One region of the Yokenella regensburgei genome, then DNA from elsewhere that is predicted to be linked to it. Evidence: predicted binding sites of a transcription regulator. Region 1 holds the regulator's gene; the other holds the start of a gene.
What was found. Region 1 encodes PurR, which represses purine synthesis genes. Its sites were predicted from a motif close to CANGCAAACGTTTGCNTG; they were not measured.

Region 1 (10,914 bases):
TCAGCGCCAGTCTGACACGCTTTGCCGGTATGAGCCTCGCCACACAACCCGGCCAGATGTAAGGTTAAGTTCCTCTTTTGTCTCGCCTTTCAATTTGCTACCCTACCCATACTCGATACGTGGTTATTGAGTGTTCATACAATAATAAAGGAGAGTAGCAATGTCGTTCGAATTACCTGCATTACCGTATGCAAAAGACGCCCTGGCGCCGCACATTTCCGCAGAAACGCTGGAATATCACTACGGCAAGCATCACCAGACCTACGTCACCAACCTGAATAACCTGGTAAAAGGCACCGCGTTTGAAGGCAAATCACTGGAAGAAGTTGTTCGTACTTCTGAAGGCGGCATGTTCAACAACGCAGCACAAGTGTGGAACCACACCTTCTACTGGAACTGCCTGGCACCGCAGGCCGGCGGCGAGCCAACCGGCGAAGTAGCTGCAGCCATCACTAAAGCGTTCGGCAGCTTTGCAGATTTCAAAGCACAGTTCACCGACGCGGCTATCAAGAACTTCGGTTCTGGCTGGACCTGGCTTGTGAAGAAAGCAGACGGCAGCCTCGCTATCGTCTCGACTTCTAACGCGGGTACCCCGCTGACCACTGACGCGAAGCCGCTGCTGACCGTCGATGTGTGGGAACATGCGTATTACATTGACTACCGTAACGCCCGCCCGAACTACCTCGAGCATTTCTGGGCGCTGGTAAACTGGAATTTTGTTGCGAAGAACCTGGCAGCATAAACCAGAACGCAGAAGGGTCACCCCTTCTGCGTATTTTTATCACTGACTGACCATCGCCTCTTCAGGCTGAGAACGCCCACCGAACAGCACCACAACCAGCGCCAGCCCGGCAATAATCGCCCCCATCACCGGTACAAAACTGTAGCCGAGGCCACCGGAGATCACCGCGCCACCGGCGGCGGCACCCAGTGCGTTACCGAGATTGAACGCCCCAATATTCACTGAAGAAGAAAGCCCTGGAGCTTCGTGAGCCACACGCATCACACGCATCTGCAGCGGCGGTACGACGGCGAAGGTTGCGGCGCCCCACACCACCATGCTGATAGCGGCGCCAATTTCACTGCGCGCCAGCAGCGGAATTGCCAGCATAATGACCATCAGCAGCAGCAGGAATACCTTCAGCGTCCGGCTGACCGAACGGTCGGCAAACTTACCACCAAGGTAGTTACCGATAGAGAAGCCCACGCCGATCAGCACCAGCATCGCGGTGATAAACAGCGGAGAGGCGTCGGTGATGGTGTGCAGGACTGGTGAAATATACGTATAAAGCGTAAACATCGCCCCGGCACCCAGCACGGTGGTCAGCAGCGCTGACAATACCTGCGGACGCATCAGTACAGAAAGCTCGCGTTTAACGTCAGGGCGCTCACCGGCACTCCCTTTTGGCAGAGAGAACCACAGGCTCAGCATCGCCACAACGCCCAGGCCGGCGGTAGCAAGGAAAGACATACGCCAGCCGATGGTTTCACCAAGCCAGGTCGCCGCCGGCACACCGCCGATATTGGCGATAGTCAGGCCCATAAACATGGTCGCCACCGCGCTTGCCTGTTTATGCTTCGGTACGACGCTTGCGGCCACCACTGACCCCAGGCCGAAGAACGCGCCGTGGTTAAGGCTGGTGATGATGCGTGATAGCATCAACGTGGTGTAATCCGGCGCAATCGCCGACAGCACGTTGCCGAGGGTAAAAATAGCCATCAGGAACACCAGCGCGTTACGGCGCGCCCGGTGAGACAGCAGCAGCGTCATCAGTGGTGCACCCACCATCACGCCAACGGCGTAGGCGCTGATTAACATCCCGGCAACCGGAATAGAAACATCAACCCCTTTCGCAATGACGGGCAGCAGGCCCATGGGTGAAAACTCGGTCGTACCGATGCCAAACGCGCCTATCGCGAGGGCTACTAATGGAAAATTGATTTTCATCTAACAACTCCGGTCAGCCGCGGCGAAGGCGCGGTACCCTATTAAGAAGTTGAAAGTATGACAGCAATCACAAAAAACAGAAGTGAAGGAATTGGCAAAAGATTATTGCGCAATTGATAACAATGGCGGGGGAAGGGATTGAGGGAGATGGCTCTCCCTCATGAAAATCAGTGCAGAACGGCCGTCAGCCCGGCCGCAACGATCAGGGCCAGGGTAATGATCGTGGTAGTCAGAGAGAGCTTCAGTTCGGTACTCATCAATTTTTCTCCTTTTTATCCCCACATGAAAAGTGAGCTTGCTCATTTTTACATAGTTAAGCACAAAAATCTGCACGCTTTTCGTCGCGATGATCATTATTTCTCTTTCCCTTTGCGCCAGGATGAGCCAAAATCCCACGCTAAATTAAAAGCGTACCGGCCATTGACCCCCTCCTGTCGTCCTGTGTCGTTTTCCCGGCGTAATGCAATCTGAAATGATTGCGTCAGGGTGTGTAGAGGCAAACGTTTACGTAGCAAGTTATACAGGAGTTCAGGATATGGTCTGGAGTGAGAGCCATGGCAACGATTAAAGATGTAGCGAAGCGCGCAAACGTTTCCACTACAACCGTATCACACGTAATTAACAAAACCCGCTTTGTGGCGGAAGAGACGCGCAACGCGGTGTGGGCAGCGATCAAAGAGCTGCACTACTCCCCGAGCGCCGTCGCCCGTAGCCTGAAGGTTAATCACACGAAATCGATTGGCCTGCTGGCGACCAGCAGCGAAGCGGCCTACTTCGCTGAAATCATTGAAGCGGTTGAGAAAAATTGCTTCCAGAAAGGCTATACCCTGATTCTGGGTAACGCCTGGAACAACCTTGAAAAGCAGCGTGCTTATCTGTCGATGATGGCGCAAAAGCGCGTCGATGGCCTGCTGGTCATGTGTTCTGAGTACCCGGAATCGGTTATCTCAATGCTGGAAGAGTACCGTCATATCCCGATGGTGGTGATGGACTGGGGCGAAGCTCATGCCGACTTCACCGACTCCGTTATCGATAACGCCTTCGAAGGCGGTTATATGGCGGGCCGCTACCTGATTGAGCGTGGCCACCGTGAAATCGGCGTGATCCCGGGACCGCTTGAGCGCAACACCGGCGCGGGCCGTCTTGCCGGCTTTATGAAAGCCATGGAAGAAGCGCTGATTAAAGTGCCGGAGCACTGGATTGTACAGGGCGACTTTGAGCCAGAATCCGGCTATCGCGCCATGCAGCAGATCCTCGGCCAGCAGCACCGCCCCACCGCCGTATTCTGCGGTGGCGATATCATGGCGATGGGTGCCATTTGCGCCGCCGACGAGATGGGATTGCGCGTGCCGACGGATATTTCGGTGATCGGTTATGATAACGTGCGCAACGCCCGCTATTTCTCCCCGGCGCTGACCACCATTCACCAGCCGAAAGATTCTCTGGGTGAAACGGCGTTCAATATGCTGCTCGACCGTATCGTCAACAAACGCGAAACCTCGCAGTCCATCGAGGTGCATCCGCGTCTGGTGGAACGTCGCTCCGTTGCCGACGGCCCGTTCCGCGATTATCGTCGTTAATCACTTCTGCGGGTCCGGAGCCTCCGGTACCCGCAGCCACTCCCGGTTCAGCGTTTCACTATCCCCAAGATAATCCAGCAACCAGGCCAGCGCCGGAGACATATCCTGCTGCTGCCACGTCAGGCAACAGGCAGAATCCTGGTACGGGTTTTCGAGACACAGTTCCACCCACTCCCCGCTTTCGATCCACGGACGAGCAAAATGCTCTGGCACCATGCCAACACACAACCCCGCCGACAGACAGGTGGCCGACGATGTCCAGTCCGGCACCACGACGCGTTTCTGGTTATCCAGAAGCCAGGTGGTCCGCTTTGGCAGCGATCGCGAGGTATCTTCGGTGACCAACGAAGGCCAGTTGCGCAACGCCTCATCGCTGAGCACGCCTTCCATGCTCGCCAGCGGATGATGATGCGCAACCACGCACACCCAGTGCAGTGTGCCCATATCGCGAAACGCGTAGCGTCCCCCGACCGGGATCGCCTGCGTCGCGCCGATCGCCATCTCTACCCGACCATCAGCCAGTGCATCCCAGACGCCGTTGAACACTTCCTGGTAGACAATCAGCTCGACGTCCTGAAAATGGCGATAGAAATCAACGATCATCTGCCGGGTACGTTCCGGCCTGACGATATTATCGACGGCAATGGGCAACTGGCCGCGCCAGCCGTTGGCAATCTGCTGACACTGCTGGCGGGTGATCTGCATTTTTTTGATAACAGAACGCCCTTCTTTTAAAAACCAGACACCGGCAGGCGTCAGTTCAACATCGCGATGGCGCCGTTCAAAGAGCGGTACGGCGAGCCACTCCTCCAGCTGACGTACCGTATAACTGACCGCGGAGGGCACGCGATGCAGCTCCTGGGCCGCTGCGCTGAAGCTGCCATTACGGGCGACAGCATCGACCACTTCAAGAGAATATTCAGACCACATTTTCTGCCTACAAAAATTTTGAATTCACTAAACAAATATTAGCGTTTCACAAGCCGCTTTGCACTCCCTACACTCAGCGCCTGAGTCGTACACCTGCATCTATAAAGAGAAAGTGATATGCAACCTGGAAAATTATTTCTTGCCTGGCTGGCCGGTTTAAGCGTGCTCGGCTTCCTGGCGACGGACATGTACCTGCCCGCTTTTGCCGCTATTCAAAGCGATCTACAAATACCTGCCGCCAGCGTGAGCGCAAGCCTGAGCCTGTTCCTGGCCGGTTTCGCCGTCGCGCAACTGCTGTGGGGACCGCTGTCCGACCGCTATGGTCGCAAGTGGATCCTGCTCGCCGGTTTAACCATTTTTGCCCTTGGCTGCCTTGGCATGCTGTGGGTACGTGACGGCATGCTGCTGCTGGTCCTGCGCTTTGTGCAGGCCGTTGGCGTCTGCGCAGCAACGGTAACCTGGCAGGCGATGGTCACCGATTACTATCCGGCCCACCGCACCAACCGCATTTTTGCCACCATCATGCCGCTGGTTGCCCTCTCTCCGGCGCTGGCGCCGCTGTTGGGTAGCTGGATCCTGGTACATCTGGAATGGCAGGCCATTTTCGGAGCGCTGTTTATTATTACGCTGATTCTGATGATCCCGGCGCTGCGCCTGAAGAAGCCTGCCGAGAAAGCAGCACAAAAATCAGAAAAGAAACTGACCTTCTTTACCCTGCTGCGCTCCCGTGCCTACTGCGGCAACGTGTTGGTTTATGGTGCCTGTTCAGCCTGTTTCTTCGCGTGGCTGACCGGCTCCCCGTTCCTGCTGCACGAGATGGGTTACGGCCCGGGTGCTATTGGTCTGAGCTATGTGCCGCAAACTATTGCCTTCCTGGTAGGGGGTTACGGCTGTCGTGCTGCGCTGCAGAAATGGGAAGGTAAACAGCTGCTGCCGTGGGCGATGATGCTGTTTGCGCTTAGCACCATTGCCACCTGGGCGGTGGGTCTGTTCGATAACGCTACGCTCACCGGTCTGCTCATTCCGTTCTGCATTATGGCGATGGCGAATGGGACTATTTACCCGATTGTGGTTGCCCAGGCGCTCCAGCCCTTCCCGCAGGCTACCGGTCGCGCCGCGGCGCTGCAAAATACGCTGCAATTAGGACTGTGCTTCCTGGCAAGCCTGCTGGTTTCTACCTTCATCACCGCGCCATTAACCGCAACAACCAGCGTGATGTTGGGTACGGTGGTGCTGGCAGGTATCGGATACGCCATGCAGGCGCAGCGCGGTGAAGCTAAGCCGGTCGTCGCAGAAACCACGAATTAATTACGGAAAATATAATACTTAATTGATAATATTTGTCTGCTAACATTTTTTTATTGAATCACTGCTTTTAGCGGCCTATACTGAACCCGTTACACATAATTATGAAGTTTATTATGCATTAACGGGTTCAGGATTTGTTCCCGCTTCTCCATGGATGGCCTTTCAGTAAGGGTTTTCACCCTTCTCTGTTCTACGTCGGATAGCTGGTTCACGGTACTTTCCGTGAAATTTCTCACAAGCCTAAAAAAAAGCGACTACGCTGTTTTATGGATCTAAATCACTAGCGCGTGATGGAGAAGCTATGAGTTCATCGTGTATTGATGAAGTAAGCGTGCCAAATGACGAATGGCACCGAATTGCCAATGAACTGTTAAGTCAGGCAGATGTCACCATTAACGGATCTGCACCTTCCGATCCGCAGGTTACCAATCCTCGTTTCTACAAGCGTGTCCTCCAGGAAGGATCACTTGGCCTTGGTGAAAGTTATATGGACGGCTGGTGGGAGTGTGAACGGCTGGACGTTTTCTTTCAAAAGGTACTGAGTGCCGAGCTGGACAAAAAACTGCCCCACCACTTGAAAGACACGCTGAGAATCGCAGGCGCTCGTTTATTTAATCTACAAAGTAAAAAAAGAGCCTGGATTGTGGGTAAAGAGCATTACGATCTTGGCAACGATCTTTTCAGCCAGATGTTAGATCCGTTAATGCAATACTCCTGTGGTTACTGGAAAGATGCCAAAACGCTTGAAAATGCGCAGCTGGCAAAACTGGATCTGATTTGCCAGAAACTGAAGCTCAAGCCAGGCATGCGAGTGCTGGATATTGGCTGCGGCTGGGGTGGACTGGCGTTCTACATGGCAAAACACTACGGGGTGGGCGTCGTTGGCGTGACCATCTCTGCTGAACAGCAGAAAATGGCGCAGGACCGCTGCGAAGGGCTGGATGTTGATATCCGGCTGCAGGACTACCGCGACCTGAACGATCAGTTTGACCGTATTGTGTCCGTAGGGATGTTCGAGCACGTGGGTCCGAAAAACTACAATACCTATTTCGAGGTTGCCGACCGCAATCTGAAACCAGAAGGTATTTTCCTGCTGCACACCATCGGCTCAAAAATTACCGACCATAACGTTGATCCGTGGATCAACAAGTACATCTTCCCTAACGGTTGTCTGCCGTCGGTGCGTCATATTGCCGACGCCAGCGAGTCGCACTTTATTGTTGAAGACTGGCACAACTTTGGGGCGGACTACGACACCACGCTGATGGCATGGTATGAACGGTTCCTCGCGAGCTGGCCAGACATTGCAGATAATTATTCTGAACGCTTCAAACGCATGTTCACCTATTATCTGAATGCCTGTGCCGGAGCATTTCGCGCCCGCGATATTCAGCTCTGGCAGGTGGTCTTCTCTCGCGGAATCGAGCACGGTTTACGCGTTCCCCGCTAATAAAAATCCCCGGCAAGCCGGGGATTTTTTTACTCTTCTGTTGCTGCCTGTCGCGTTGCGGTCTCTTTCGCCGCCAGCACACGTTCAACCGTATCAACCACCGCCTGCGTCTGCGGGTCAATCTCAATATTCACGCGCTCACCGATTTTTTTCTTCCCAAGCGTTGTACGCTCCAGGGTTTCCGGAATCAAATGGACGCAGAAACGGGTTGGCGTCACTTCGCCCACCGTCAGGCTGATGCCGTCCACGCCGATAAACCCTTTGTACAGGATGTATTTCATGAGTGCAGGATCCTGCACTTTAAACCACACCTGACGATTGTTTTCAGAAGCGAGAATCTTCACCACTTCCGCAGTCGTCATGATGTGGCCCGACATCAGATGCCCGCCAATCTCATCGCTGAACTTCGCCGCGCGCTCAAGGTTGACTTCGTCACCCGATTTCAGCTCGCCCAGATTGGTGATGCGCAGCGTCTCTTTCATTAAATCGAAGCTGATACGATTACCGTTGATCTCGGTCACCGTCAGGCAGCAGCCGTTGTGTGCGACCGAAGCGCCGGTTTCCAGTCCATCCAGCATATCGTCAGGCATTTCAACGATGTGGGTACGAAAATTGGGTTTTTCATCAATGGACACCACTTTCGCTGTGCCCTGCACAATTCCAGTAAACATACTGCTGACTCCTGTAATTCCATTATGTCATTTGCGTGACCGCATTCATTACCCAGAACAATAACAGCAGAAAAAACAGGTTGCCAGCCCATGCGCACTCCCTGCTATTTTTTTGACTGGCTTAATGGCTAATCCTCGCTACAATAGACTGGCAAATTCCCCTGTTCTTCTTCTCGCTGCCAGTTACGGCGGCTTTTTTAGTCTCTCCAATAACAACAATATATGGGTGTTTACGTGCAGAAGTATTTTATCGAAGCGCGTCAGTTACTAGCACTGGCAATACCGGTGATCCTCGCGCAGGTCGCCCAAACCGCAATGGGGTTTGTTGATACCGTCATGGCCGGTGGCTACAGCGCTACCGACATGGCCGCCGTCGCTATCGGTACCTCTATCTGGTTGCCGGCTATCCTCTTTGGTCACGGCCTGCTGCTGGCGCTGACCCCGGTCGTCGCGCAACTGAACGGCTCTGGCCGACGTGACCGTATTGCGCATCAGGTGCGCCAGGGGTTCTGGCTCGCGGGCTTTGTCTCAGTGCTTATCATGGTGGTTCTCTGGAACGCCGGTCATATTATTCGTGCCATGCACAACATTGACCCGGCGCTGGCGGATAAAGCCGTCGGTTATTTACGTGCTCTGCTGTGGGGCGCGCCGGGATATTTATTCTTCCAGGTCTGTCGTAACCAGTGTGAAGGCCTGGCCAAAACCAAACCGGGCATGGTAATGGGCTTTATTGGCCTGCTGGTTAATATTCCAGTGAACTACATCTTTATTTATGGTCATTTCGGTATGCCGGAACTCGGTGGCGTTGGCTGCGGTGTTGCAACCGCCTCCGTATACTGGGTGATGTTCTTTAGCATGCTCTCTTTTGTTAAGCGTGCGCGTTCAATGCGCGATATTCGTCATGAGGCCGGGTTCCATAAACCAGATACCGCCGTGATGAAACGTCTGGTGCAGCTTGGTCTGCCGATCGCGCTGGCGCTGTTCTTTGAGGTGACGCTGTTTGCGGTTGTTGCTCTGCTGGTCTCCCCGCTTGGCATCATCGACGTGGCAGGACACCAGATAGCCCTCAACTTTAGCTCGCTGATGTTTGTTCTGCCAATGTCGCTCGCCGCGGCGGTAACGATCCGCGTCGGTTATCGTCTGGGACAAGGATCAACGCTTGATGCGCAAACCTCCGCCCGCACGGGTCTGGGAGTTGGCGTCTGTATGGCAACCCTGACGGCTATTTTCACCGTCACCATGCGTGAGCAAATTGCGCTGCTGTATAACGACAATCCGGAGGTCATCATCCTCGCATCGCAGCTGATGCTGCTGGCCGCGCTGTATCAGATTTCCGATTCCATTCAGGTTATCGGCAGCGGCATTCTGCGTGGTTATAAAGATACCCGCTCTATCTTCTTTATCACTTTTACCGCGTACTGGGTGCTGGGGCTGCCAAGTGGCTATATTCTGGGATTAACCGATCTGGTGGTGCCGCGGATGGGTCCAGCAGGTTTCTGGTGGGGATTCATTCTCGGCCTTACGTCAGCGGCGATAATGATGACGCTGCGCATTCGTTTCCTGCAGCGTCAACCTTCTGTGGTGATTTTGCAGCGCGCCGCGCGCTAAACGCCAGGCAACCGCCCTCGGGCGGTTGCCTTTTTAACTACACGCCAGCGGTATGACGAAACACCGGATAGGTGAAGAACAGCAGATGGATAACGTTAAGCCCGAAGTGGAACAGCACAGCCACCCAGAGTTTCCCGCTCCACATCCACGCTAAGCCGTAAATCAGCCCCGCGAGTCCCGCAAAAATAACCATCAACAGGCCACCTGCCATATGCATCGCGCCAAACAGCGCGGCCGTAATGACCAGCGCCAGCACCGGATGCATTAACCGGGAGAGTCGCTGTTGCAGATAGCCGCGGAACAGGGCCTCTTCCGCCAGGGAAACAAAGAAAATGTTCGCCAGAATAAACTGCGGCAACCAGTTCGGCAGATGCGGTTCAATTTTCAGGCCCCCCAGCGCAACCGCCACCAGCAGCAGTGCCGGTACGGCGAGTATCAGCAGCGCCCAGCCAAGCTTTCCCGGTTTGCCTGAGGAATTCGCCACAAACAGGCTCCCCATTCCTGCTACCAGCGCAAACGGGACCAGCGCCTTATCAAAGTTGTAATACATATTGAATGGCGCGCTTTGCGGACCCGCCATTAAGCCATCCAGGACCTTCAGATTATGAAAACCCGGGATCATATGCAGCATCAGCCCGAGGGCTATCAGGACACAAAGTCCCTCAATGGCATATTTCAGGACTTTTGACTTTTCCCCTGCCTTCTTCATCACCAGCCCACAGGCGGCAATCAGCACAATCACCAAAATTGCAGGTGCCCCAAGCGTTTGTTGACTGAATCCCAGGACGACGGTTATCGCCAACAGGATCCATGCCAGTGACCGATTAAAGGCCAGAACAGCGAGCGAGGCTGCAAGTAAATACCACATAACATCTTCCTTAATTGCTTTTGTTGCTTTATCACGCGGGGGTATTATTACATATGCTTATCATTCTCACCTAACGCTGATGTAAAAGCTGTGTTAATGCAAATTTCTGATTGCCTGATAAGCATGGTGCGCAAAAAATATTCTTTCGCATCATAGTAATAGGGGGATTATGCCTAATTGTTCTGCAATCGCGTGATAACGGAAAGAAAACTGCCATTTTCTACTTGCAACCGCCCATCCCTGCCGCTAATATTCGTCCCCGTTGTGCGTTCATAGCTCAGTTGGTTAGAGCACCACCTTGACATGGTGGGGGTCGTTGGTTCGAGTCCAATTGAACGCACCATTGCGTTTATAGCTCAGTTGGTTAGAGCACCACCTTGACATGGTGGGGGTCGTTGGTTCGAGTCCAATTAAACGCACCATTCTGCGTCCGTAGCTCAGTTGGTTAGAGCACCACCTTGACATGGTGGGGGTCGGTGGTTCGAGTCCACTCGGACGCACCATTTCACTTTCGGTGATATGGTGCCCTTTTATCCCCTGGTTTTATCTCA
Region 2 (10,914 bases), 820 kb from region 1:
AGCAGAACCGTATTCGTATGCTCAACCAGGGTCTGCAGAGCGTCTCCTTCGGTCAGGTTAACAGCGTCCGTCTGAACGTTAACGTCCGTGAAACGCACTCCACGCTGCTGGAAGTGCTTTCCGAGCAGCACGAACAGCATCAGGATCTGTTCAACAGCAACCGCCTGACCTTCTCTGAAGCGCTGGCGAAACTGTATCAGCGCCTGAACCCGCAGATTGATATGGGGCAGCGTACACCGCAAACCATCGGTGAGGAGCTGCTGGATTATCGTAGCTACCTCGAAATGGAGGTGGAAGTTAACCGTGGTTCCGACGGCTGGCTGCGTGCGGAATCCGGTGCGCTGTCGACCGGTGAAGCTATCGGTACCGGGATGTCGATTCTGGTTATGGTGGTCCAGAGCTGGGAAGACGAAGCGCGTCGCCTGCGTGGGAAAGACATTTCGCCATGCCGTCTGCTGTTCCTTGATGAAGCGGCCCGTCTGGATGCCCGCTCTATCGCCACGTTGTTTGAGCTCTGCGAACGCCTCGAGATGCAGCTCATCATCGCGGCCCCGGAAAATATCAGTCCGGAAAAAGGCACAACCTACAAGCTGGTACGTAAAGTGGTGCACAACCACGAACACGTTCACGTAGTGGGACTGCGCGGATTTGCGGCACAGTTGCCGGAGACGCTGCCCGGAACGGCAGATGCCTCGTAGGCAAGAAATTGACTGAAAATAAAGGGCGACCGGCGTGTCGCCCTTTTTGTTATCAGTATTGAGCGGCGATTGTAGTATTATCTTTAAACTTCTTTACATTTAGAGAGGCAAAAGATTTTTTGTCTTCATATACTGAGAAAAAGGCCCGTTCTGAGAGGCCGGCAATGTTAACAGGGGGCAAGGGATGTTGCTTAATAAAGCCAGATTACGTCGACTGTCAGCGCTGAGTGTTTGCCTGACATTCACCATTGCTCCACTGTTCAGCGTCCAGGCCGATGAGCCTGAAATGGTGCCTACCGACAGCTCTGCCACCCTGGCTGAGACGTCCACGGCAATGGCACCTGCGAGTAGTGAGTCTAATTCCGTCGCCATGATGGCTGGCATCCAGCCGCTGCCCGAAGGTGCTGCAGCAAAAGCCCGTAGTGAGATCCTGTCTCTCCTGCCTGCGGGATATACCCCCGTCTACATGAACGCGCTTACCGGGCTTTATGCCGCGCGTTCGATGAAACCCATGTGGGAAAATCGTGACGCCGTACAGGCGTTTCAGCAGCAGCTTGCAGAGGTCGCCATCGCTGGCTTCCAGCCGCAGTTTATCCGTTGGGTAGAACTGCTGACCGATCCAAACGTCAGCGGCGTTGCCCGCGATGTGGTGCTCTCGGATGCGATGATGGGGTATCTGCATTACCTCAGCAATATCTCGATGCAGGGTACGCGCTGGCTCTATAGCGAAAAACCTTACACGCTGGCTACACCACCGCTTTCGGTGATAAACCAGTGGCAGCTGGCGCTGGATAACGGCTCGCTGGCGACATTTATTGCCGGGCTGGCGCCACAGCATCCGCAGTATGCGGCAATGCACCAGTCGTTGCTGGCGCTGGTGGCGGACTCCCGTCCCTGGCCGCAGCTGACCGGTAGCGGTAAGTTGAACCCGGGGCAGTCGGGCAAAGACGTGCTGGCGCTGCGGGAGATCCTGCGTCGTTCCGGCATGATGGACTCCGCACCGCATATCGCCCTGCCAGGCGATAGCCCGGTGGTGAGCCCGTCGGCGAAAAAACACAGCACCGCTAAATCGGAATCGCCGGTCTATGACCGCCAGTTGGTCGAGGCGGTAAAACGCTTTCAGGCAAGTCAGGGGCTGGGCGCCGATGGCGTGATAGGGCCGTCCACTCGTGACTGGCTGAACGTGACGCCTGCACAGCGGGCAGGGGTGCTGGCGCTGAATATCCAGCGCCTGCGCCTGCTGCCGGGCAAGCTTTCGACAGCTATTATGGTGAATATTCCGGCATTTTCGCTGGAGTACTACCAGAACGGCGATCAGGTGCTGGCTTCACGGGTGATTGTCGGTCGCCCCGATCGTAAAACGCCGATGATGAGCAGCGCGCTGAACAACGTGGTGGTCAACCCGCCGTGGAACGTGCCGCCAACGCTTGCGAAAAAAGATATTCTGCCGAAGGTGTGGAACGATCCGGGATACCTGGAGCGCCACAACTACACCGTGCTGCGCGGCTGGAACAGCAAAGAGACGATTAACCCCTGGCATGTTGACTGGTCGACTATCACGCCATCCAACCTGCCGTTCCGCTTCCAGCAGGCTCCGGGGGCAACTAACTCGCTGGGGCGCTACAAGTTCAACATGCCGAGCTCAGAAGCGATTTATCTGCACGATACGCCAAACCATAATCTTTTCCAGAAAGATGTCAGGGCGTTAAGCTCAGGTTGCGTGCGCGTAAATAAAGCTTCTGACCTGGCGAATATGCTGTTGCAGGATGCTGGCTGGAATGATTCACGCATTTCCGATGCGCTGAAACAAGGTGATACACGTTACGTCAATATTCGACAAAATATTCCGGTTAACCTCTATTATTTGACCGCATTTGTGGGCGCTGATGGTCGGACACAATATCGAACAGATATTTACAATTATGACCTCACTGCGCGATCTGGCGCACAAATTCTGTCAAAAGCGGAACAATTAATCAGGTAAATGAAGTAGTTCTGTCCATTCGGTTGTCGTATAGAACAGGAAAACGCCCCTATGAAGGCTATAAGGGGCGCTATTCCTGGGATTGGGTTGCCTTGACGGCTGCGGTAATGCCCGGTAAGGTGCCCTTTGTGCGCAAAAGCATAAATTACGATAAACCTTACTTGTAGACCTGATTATCATGGACAAATTTGACGCTAATCGCCGCAAACTGCTGGCGCTGGGTGGTGTTGCCCTTGGGGCCGCAGCCATCTTACCGACGCCAGCATTTGCCACCCTCTCGACCCCCCGACCGCGGATTTTGACGCTGAACAATCTTCATACCGGCGAATCATTAAAAGCGGAGTTTTTCGATGGCAGAGGCTATATTCAGGATGAATTAGCAAGACTTAACCATTTTTTCCGTGATTACCGCGCGAATAAAATAAAATCCATCGACCCTTCTTTATTCGACCAGCTTTATCGCCTCCAGGGATTGCTTGGCACAAATAAACCCGTTCAGCTTATTTCTGGATATCGTTCTTTGGATACCAATAATGAACTGCGCGCGCACAGCCGTGGGGTAGCAAAACAGAGTTACCACACAAAAGGTCAGGCAATGGATTTCCATATTGAAGGTATTGCTTTAAACAATATTCGCAAAGCGGCGTTATCTATGCGCTCAGGTGGTGTAGGATATTACCCACGTAGTAACTTTGTGCATATTGATACCGGTCCAGTACGGACCTGGTAAAAAAACAAGGATAATCATGAACTATCGTCTTATTCCGGTTACCGCGTTCGCCCAGAACTGCTCGTTAATCTGGTGTGAACAAACCAAACTGGCCGCGCTGGTCGATCCCGGCGGCGACGCCGAGCGTATCAAACAGGAAGTGGCTGCCGCTGGGGTAACCCTGATGCAAATCCTCCTGACGCACGGTCACCTCGACCACGTGGGTGCGGCGGCAGAGCTGGCGGAACACTACGGTGTGCCGGTGATTGGTCCGGAAAAAGAAGATGAGTTCTGGCTGCAGGGACTTCCCGCTCAGAGCAAAATGTTTGGTCTGGGCGACTGCCCGCCGCTGACGCCGGATCGCTGGCTAAATGAAGGTGATAAGGTCAGCGTTGGTAATATTACTCTCCAGGTGCTGCACTGTCCTGGGCATACTCCCGGACACATCGTGTTCTTTGATGACGCTTCCCGGTTATTGATTTCCGGCGATGTTATTTTCAAAGGTGGAGTAGGGCGCAGTGATTTCCCTCGTGGCAATCACAATCAGCTTATCGATTCGATTAAACACAAACTGTTGCCGCTTGGCGATGACGTGACGTTTATTCCAGGACATGGACCGTTATCGACGCTGGGTGAAGAGCGTTTGCATAATCCTTTCCTGCAGGATGAACTCCCTGTCTGGTAAGTCATAAAAAAGGCCGCGTAAGCGGCCTTTTTTCTTTTCACGTTATGACTGTAATTACAGTACCGCGACAATCGCTTCACACAGCGGTGCCATATTGTCCGGCGTCATCCCGGCAACGTTGACACGGCCAGAAGCAACGGCATAGACACCAAACTCGTCACGTAAGCGCATCACCTGCTCTTTGGTCAGCCCGCTGAACGAGAACATACCGTTCTGCTTGATGATGAAGCTGAAATCGCGGTTAGCGCCTTTCTCCTGCAGCGTGTTCACGAACAGCAGACGCATGCGCTGAATGCGCTGGCGCATGTCGGTCAGTTCCTGCTCCCAGATAGCGCGCAGCGCATCGTTGCTGAGGATGGTCGCCACGACGGAAGCACCGTGTGCCGGCGGGTTGGAGTAGTTGGCACGAATAACGGACTTCATCTGGCTGAATGCGCGGTCAGCGTTGTCGGCATCATTGGTCACCAGGGTACAGGCGCCTACACGCTCATTGTACAGGCCGAAGTTTTTGGAGAAGGAGCTCGCGACGATAAGCTCTTTGTGCAGCGCAGCAAACGCGCGCAGGCCTTCGGCATCTTCTTCCAGACCACGGGCAAAGCCCTGGTAGGCGAAGTCAAACAGCGGCAGCCAGCCTTTCTCAACGGAAAGCTTCGCCAGGGTTTCCCACTGCTCAAGCGTAGGATCGATACCGGTTGGGTTATGGCAGCAGCCGTGGAACAGCACCACGTCGCCCGCCTGAGCTTCTTTCAGGCTGTTCAGCAGGCCGTCAAAGTCGAGAGAGTGATTGGCGGCATCATAGTAGGCGTATTCACGCACTTCCAGACCAGCGGCATTAAACACGCTCTTGTGGTTCGGCCAGCTTGGGTTGCTCACCCAGACGCGTTTCGCGCTGGTGTTCTTCGCGAGGAAGTCTGCGGCAACGCGCAGTGCACCGGTACCACCCGGGGTCTGGGCGGTACGTGCACGCTTGCTGCTGACAATCTCGCTGCCTTTACCGAACAGCAGCTCCTGAGTGCAGCGACCGAATTCCGGAATACCGTCGATGCCGAGGTAGTTTTTGGTGGTTTCATTTTCCAGCAGGTACTGTTCTGCTTTTTTTACGCTGGTCAGAACCGGAGTTTTTCCCGTTTCATCTTTATAGACGCCAATCCCAAGGTTGATTTTGGTTGGACGTTCATCGGCACGAAACAGATCGGCCAGGCCCAGGATTGGGTCGGCAGGAGCAGCGGTAATGTTCTCAAACATGACGAGGTTCCATTGTGATTACAGAAGGGAAATCCGCTATCAGGTTAACGGGAGTTTTACAAAATGCCAACCGTTTGCCACGAAAAGCGAGAGGCTTCTCAAAACTCGCCATTTTTTACTACCAGAAATGAAAAAACAGGGCCGAAGCCCTGTTTATTAAGCATATAACAAAGTGGCGTGCTGATTAGAACTGGTAAACGATACCTACAGCAGCCTGGTCGTCAGTGGCCAGACCGGTTGCTTTAGAGTAGTCGTTGTCGTTCAGCAGGTTGAACTTGTACGCGGCATAAACGTTCATGTTCTTGTTGAAGTAGTACCAGGTACCGACTTCGACGTATTTGGTCAGGTCAGCGTCGCCGCCGCTGAAGGTAGAACCGTTAGCAGTACGGGCTGCCAGGTCTTTACCTTTAGTCTGCACGTAACCGATGGACGGACGCAGACCGAAGTCGAACTGATACTGAACCACAGCTTCGAAGTTCTGCGTTTTGTTCGCAAAAGTCTTATCGTTTTCTGGGGTCATGTTATAGGTCTGGGAGTACATTACCGCTGCGTACAGGTTGTTCGCATCGTACTTAGCAGAAGTTGCAAAGGCTTCTGCTTTATCGCCAGCACCGTCAGCTTTCTGAGCAACGGTACGGTTGGAGTTCGCGTAGCCCGCAGACACGCCGAAGCCTTCGCCGATGTCGTAGCTTACAGAGGAGCTGAAGCCGTCACCGTTCTGTTTAACAACATCACGAGAGGTAGAGTCGTTTTTACCCTGGTACTGCAGCGCGAAGCGCAGGCCATCAACCAGACCGAAGAAGTCAGAGTTACGGTAAGTTGCAACACCGTTGGTACGGCCGGTCATGTAGTTGTCGGTGTAGTTCCAGCCGTCGCCGCCCCACTCAACCAGCATATCGGTTGCGGATTCTACGTCGTAGATTGCGCCGTAGTTACGACCGTAGTCGAATGAGCCGTAGTCGCCAGCTTTGATGCCCGCGAAGCCCAGACGGGTTTTGGTACCCTGAGAACCTTCAGCGTTAGACGCGTCCAGGTTGTATTCCCACTGGCCGTAACCGGTCAGCTGATCGTTGATCTGAGTTTCGCCTTTGAAACCGATACGAACGTAAGTGGTGTCGGAGCTATCGGTGTTGCCGTTGGTGGTCCAAACGTGCTCACCGACTGCCTTGCCATAAAAGTCCAGCTTGTTGCCGCTTTTGTTATAGATTTCTGCTGCGTTTGCCGCACCAGCTACCAGCAGGGCAGGGATCACCGCTGCCAGAATATTGCGCTTCATCATTATTTATTACCCTCATTAGGTTTTTTTGTGACACCTGCCACTGCCGCCAATAAATGCCGTGAATAAATATTTACGGAACTATTGATGAAAGTTTGGTGTCTTTCTGTGTCTGCAACGAATATTTCCATTCATTACAACGTTTCGCTAGCCTGAAAATGCTACAAATATCGTAAATGAGTAACCAAAAGAAATAATGTGTAATAAATTGTGTATTTTTGGGAACTTTGTGAAGCACCTCAAACTTCCTGGTGGGTTGCGCATTAATCACTCAGGTTGTTATCTATCTATATGAAAACCTTATATTAAATACAGAAATGGCAATTTTGTGACGGTAAAAGCCTTCGCAACACCCGAATCTTTATGTCAAGAAATCTCAAGACCAGTTACATTGAGGGTGGTTAAATAGTGTGCTAAGCCATGCTGTGAATTGTGATAGCAAGCTTTTTTTGATGATTTTTTGTGCGCAAATATTACAGAATAGAATTCGCAACATTTTGCATGAGATGGGTTATTGCACTTTAACTTTGCTTAAGTTCAGCAACAATTTCTGGCGGGTATAAAAAAGGCCAGCATTTCTGCTGGCCTCGATTATTTCTGAAAATCAGAATGTGGCGTTACGTGGGGTACGCGGGAACGGAATAACGTCACGAACGTTCTGTACGCCGGTGACATAGGCAATCAGACGCTCGAAGCCAAGACCGAAACCAGCGTGCGGTACGGTGCCATAGCGACGCAGATCGCGGTACCACCAGTAGTCTTCTTTGTTCAGACCCATTTCAGCCATACGGGCATCCAGCACGTCCAGACGCTCTTCACGCTGAGAACCACCGATGATTTCACCAATGCCTGGTGCGAGGACGTCCATTGCGGCAACGGTTTTGCCGTCATCGTTAAGGCGCATGTAGAACGCCTTGATGTCTTTCGGGTAGTTCTTCACCACCACCGGCGCTTTAAAGTGCTGCTCGGCAAGATAGCGCTCGTGCTCGGAGGAGAGATCCACGCCCCAGAATACCGGGTTCTCGAACTTGTGACCGCAGTTTTCCAGGATAGTGATGGCGTCGGTGTAGTCTACCTGAGCAAAATCGGCCGCCACAAAACGTTCCAGACGTGCGACCGCATCTTTATCCACGCGCTCAGCGAAGAATTTCATGTCGTCCATACGCTCTTCAAGCACCGCTTTAAAGGCATACTTCAGCATGGCTTCCGCCAGACGGGCGTTGTCTTCCAGATCGGCAAAGGCCACTTCCGGCTCCAGCATCCAGAACTCAGCCAGGTGACGGCTGGTGTTGGAATTTTCCGCACGGAAGGTCGGGCCAAAGGTGTAGATCTTAGACAGCGCACAGGCGTAGGTTTCACCGTTCAGCTGACCGGATACGGTCAGGAAAGATTCCTTCCCGAAGAAGTCTTTATCGAAATCAACTTTGCCCTGATCGTTACGCGGCAGGTTTTCCAGATCCAGCGTAGAAACGCGGAACATTTCGCCAGCGCCTTCGGTATCGGAAGCGGTGATAAGCGGGGTAGATACCCAGAAGAAGCCCTGCTCGTGGAAGAAACGATGCAGCGCCTGCGCCAGCGTATGACGAACGCGGGCCACGGCACCGATCATGTTGGTGCGCGGACGCAGATGCGCAACTTCACGCAGGTATTCAATGCTGTGGCGCTTCGCCGCCATCGGATAGGTATCCGGATCTTCAACCCAGCCAACCACTTTTACGTCGGTTGCCTGAATTTCGAAGCTCTGGCCCTGGCCCGGAGAGGCCACAACCACACCGGTGACTTCTACCGAGCAGCCGGTCGTCAGGCGCAGCACTTCTTCATTGTAATTCGACAGAGAATTATTGACGACGGCCTGTACAGGATCAAAGCAGGAACCGTCATAGACGGCAAGGAAGGAGATGCCAGCTTTTGAATCTCGGCGGGTACGCACCCATCCGCGCACGGTGACTTCGCTGTCAACGGCTACGCGGCCCTGGAGTACGTCGGCTACAGGCACAACGCTCATAATAGTCTCTCTGTTAGTAGTCCAATAGAAATGTCATTCCCCCGTAAAAGGGGACTTTCTATGTTACCTGTCATCCGCCGACTGACAAGCAGATTTCGCACTGCAGAACAGAGAAATGATAAATAAATAAAGAAGAAGGGAGCCAATCGGCTCCCTTTGTTGCTTAACTGGCCTTTTTCACCTGTGGCAGGTCGAAGGCTTCACGCAGTGCGCGGACAAACGCTTTGTCATGGCAGATAGTTTTACCTGGGCTGTCGGAGAGTTTCGCCACCGGCTTGCCGTTACATTCCACCAGTTTAATGACAATATTTAGTGGTTTCACCTGCGGGATATCGCAGGTCAGGCGCGTACCGATACCGAAGCTCAGGTTCACGCGTGCTGAGAAGTGGCGATACAGGTCTACCGCTTTCGCTAAATCCAGATTGTCGGAGAACACCAGCACTTTACTGAGCGGGTCGATACCCAGTTTCTGGTAATGCGCGATAGCTTTCTCACCCCATTCAACCGGATCGCCTGAATCGTGGCGCAGGCCTTTATAGTGATGCGCAAACTCCGGGCCGAAATCTCGCAGGAAAGCATCCATGGTGATGCAGTCGGTAAGCGCAATGCCCAGATGTTCCGGATATTCGTCAAGCCATGCCGCCAGCGCGGCGCGTTGGCTGGTTGCCAGATCGGGGCTGATTTGCTGATGCGCCTGGAACCATTCATGCGCCTGAGTACCCATCGGGGTTAACGACAGGCGGCGGGCGAGATCGTAGTTGCTGGTACCCACAAACCACGGTTCCTGCTGCAGACGCTGAACAATAGCCTGCTGCACTTCACGGGAGAAACGACGGCGGGTACCGAAATCCATCAGGCGGAAAGCCGACATATCGAGACCCTGGGTCATCACCTTGAACGAGACCAGTTTCTGCTCAAGCGTCTCCAGTGCCTGGGCGACACCCACTTCAGGTGAACGGTAGCGGTGTACCAGTTCGCTGATGACGGCCAGCAGCGGAACTTCCCACATGATCACCTCACGCCACGGGCCGGAGAGGCGAATGTTCAGCTTACCGTTGTCGTTGCGAATGCTGACCTGGCGCGGGTCGTAGCGGAAATCACGCAGCCAGTCGAGATAGTCCTGCTTAAAGAAAGGCAGGCCGGTCAGCCACTGGTACTCGTCATCCTGCAGGCGCAGCGAGCGCATGGCCTCTACCTGCTCACGGATAGCCTCGGCGTAAATGCCCAGCAGATCGTCACCACGGCAACGGAATTCCGCCGCCACTTCAACATCGTAATAGTGGTGGAACACAGCCTGCTGCATATGCAGCTTATAAGCATCTGTATCGAGCAACGTGTGCAGTACAGGAGAAACAAATTGTGTCATGGCTTGCAGTAGCATCCTCTCACAGGAGCGTTTCTATCGAAATCAGCAGCGAATGAAAAACGCAGGAGTATACCTTGATAACCTGGCTATGTCCTGCGATGACCCCTGTGTGGGAAATGGGGTCACGTTCTGGGCATAGTTTAATATATTAAACAGCGATCACACCACAAGCAGTTGACCTGGTCGAGAGCATTTTGTGCCCCTAATGTTATGTGAATGTAGCATTTTGGGCGTTTGACCCTGAAAAGATGAACATTCTGCGTAGCGTGAATTGCGCAACAGGAATAGACTGAGGTCGATACTTTGACCCGGATGCTAAAGGTTTTTTATGACACAACAGCCACAAGCCAAATACCGCCACGACTACCGTGCGCCGGATTACCTGATTAGCGATATTGACTTGACGTTTGACCTGGATGCCACAAAAACCATCGTGACGGCGGAGAGTAAAGTCACCCGTCATGCGGCATCTGCCGTGCCGTTACATCTTGATGGTGAAGATTTAACGCTGGTGTCTGTACATGTGAATGACCAGCCGTGGACCCAATATAAAGAAGAAAATAACCAGCTGATTATTGATGGTCTGCCGGCTTCCTTCACTTTACGCATTAAAAACGAGATAAGCCCGGCGGCCAATACTGCGCTGGAAGGGCTCTACCAGTCTGGAGAAGCGCTGTGTACGCAGTGCGAGGCGGAAGGTTTCCGTCATATTACCTGGTATCTGGACAGGCCGGATGTGCTGGCCCGCTTTACCACTAAAATTATCGCCGATAAGAGCAAATACCCATTCCTGCTCTCCAACGGTAACCGTGTAGCGCAGGGCGAGCTGGAGAATGGCCGTCACTGGGTTCAGTGGCAGGATCCGTTCCCGAAACCCTGCTACCTGTTTGCGCTGGTGGCCGGTGATTTCGACGTCCTGCGCGATACCTTCACCACCCGCTCCGGG

Region 2: C7387_RS09330 (amino acid aminotransferase) is a predicted target of PurR. The motif match lies at 5,385-5,402, and genes of this name have one in related genera.

What each region holds. Positions count from the first base shown of each region.
Region 1 is NZ_RBIZ01000003.1:1,062,572-1,073,485, reverse strand. It holds gene sodB (superoxide dismutase [Fe]) at 161-742, shown strand; gene C7387_RS05380 (MFS transporter) at 782-1,948, opposite strand; gene cydH (cytochrome bd-I oxidase subunit CydH) at 2,116-2,205, opposite strand; gene purR (HTH-type transcriptional repressor PurR) at 2,503-3,528, shown strand; gene punR (DNA-binding transcriptional activator PunR) at 3,529-4,458, opposite strand; gene punC (purine nucleoside transporter PunC) at 4,576-5,766, shown strand; gene cfa (cyclopropane fatty acyl phospholipid synthase) at 6,068-7,216, shown strand; gene C7387_RS05350 (riboflavin synthase) at 7,246-7,887, opposite strand; gene mdtK (MdtK family multidrug efflux MATE transporter) at 8,122-9,495, shown strand; gene C7387_RS05340 (CPBP family intramembrane glutamic endopeptidase) at 9,533-10,363, opposite strand; tRNA gene C7387_RS05335 (tRNA-Val) at 10,630-10,706, shown strand; tRNA gene C7387_RS05330 (tRNA-Val) at 10,709-10,785, shown strand; tRNA gene C7387_RS05325 (tRNA-Val) at 10,790-10,866, shown strand; gene C7387_RS05320 (MBL fold metallo-hydrolase) at 10,907-10,914, opposite strand, start outside.
Region 2 is NZ_RBIZ01000003.1:1,885,406-1,896,319, reverse strand. It holds gene mukB (chromosome partition protein MukB) at 1-698, shown strand, start outside; gene ldtD (L,D-transpeptidase) at 883-2,682, shown strand; gene mepK (peptidoglycan L,D-endopeptidase MepK) at 2,861-3,412, shown strand; gene C7387_RS09335 (MBL fold metallo-hydrolase) at 3,429-4,076, shown strand; gene C7387_RS09330 (amino acid aminotransferase) at 4,131-5,321, opposite strand; gene C7387_RS09325 (porin) at 5,506-6,600, opposite strand; gene asnS (asparagine--tRNA ligase) at 7,202-8,602, opposite strand; gene pncB (nicotinate phosphoribosyltransferase) at 8,766-9,968, opposite strand; gene pepN (aminopeptidase N) at 10,297-10,914, shown strand, end outside.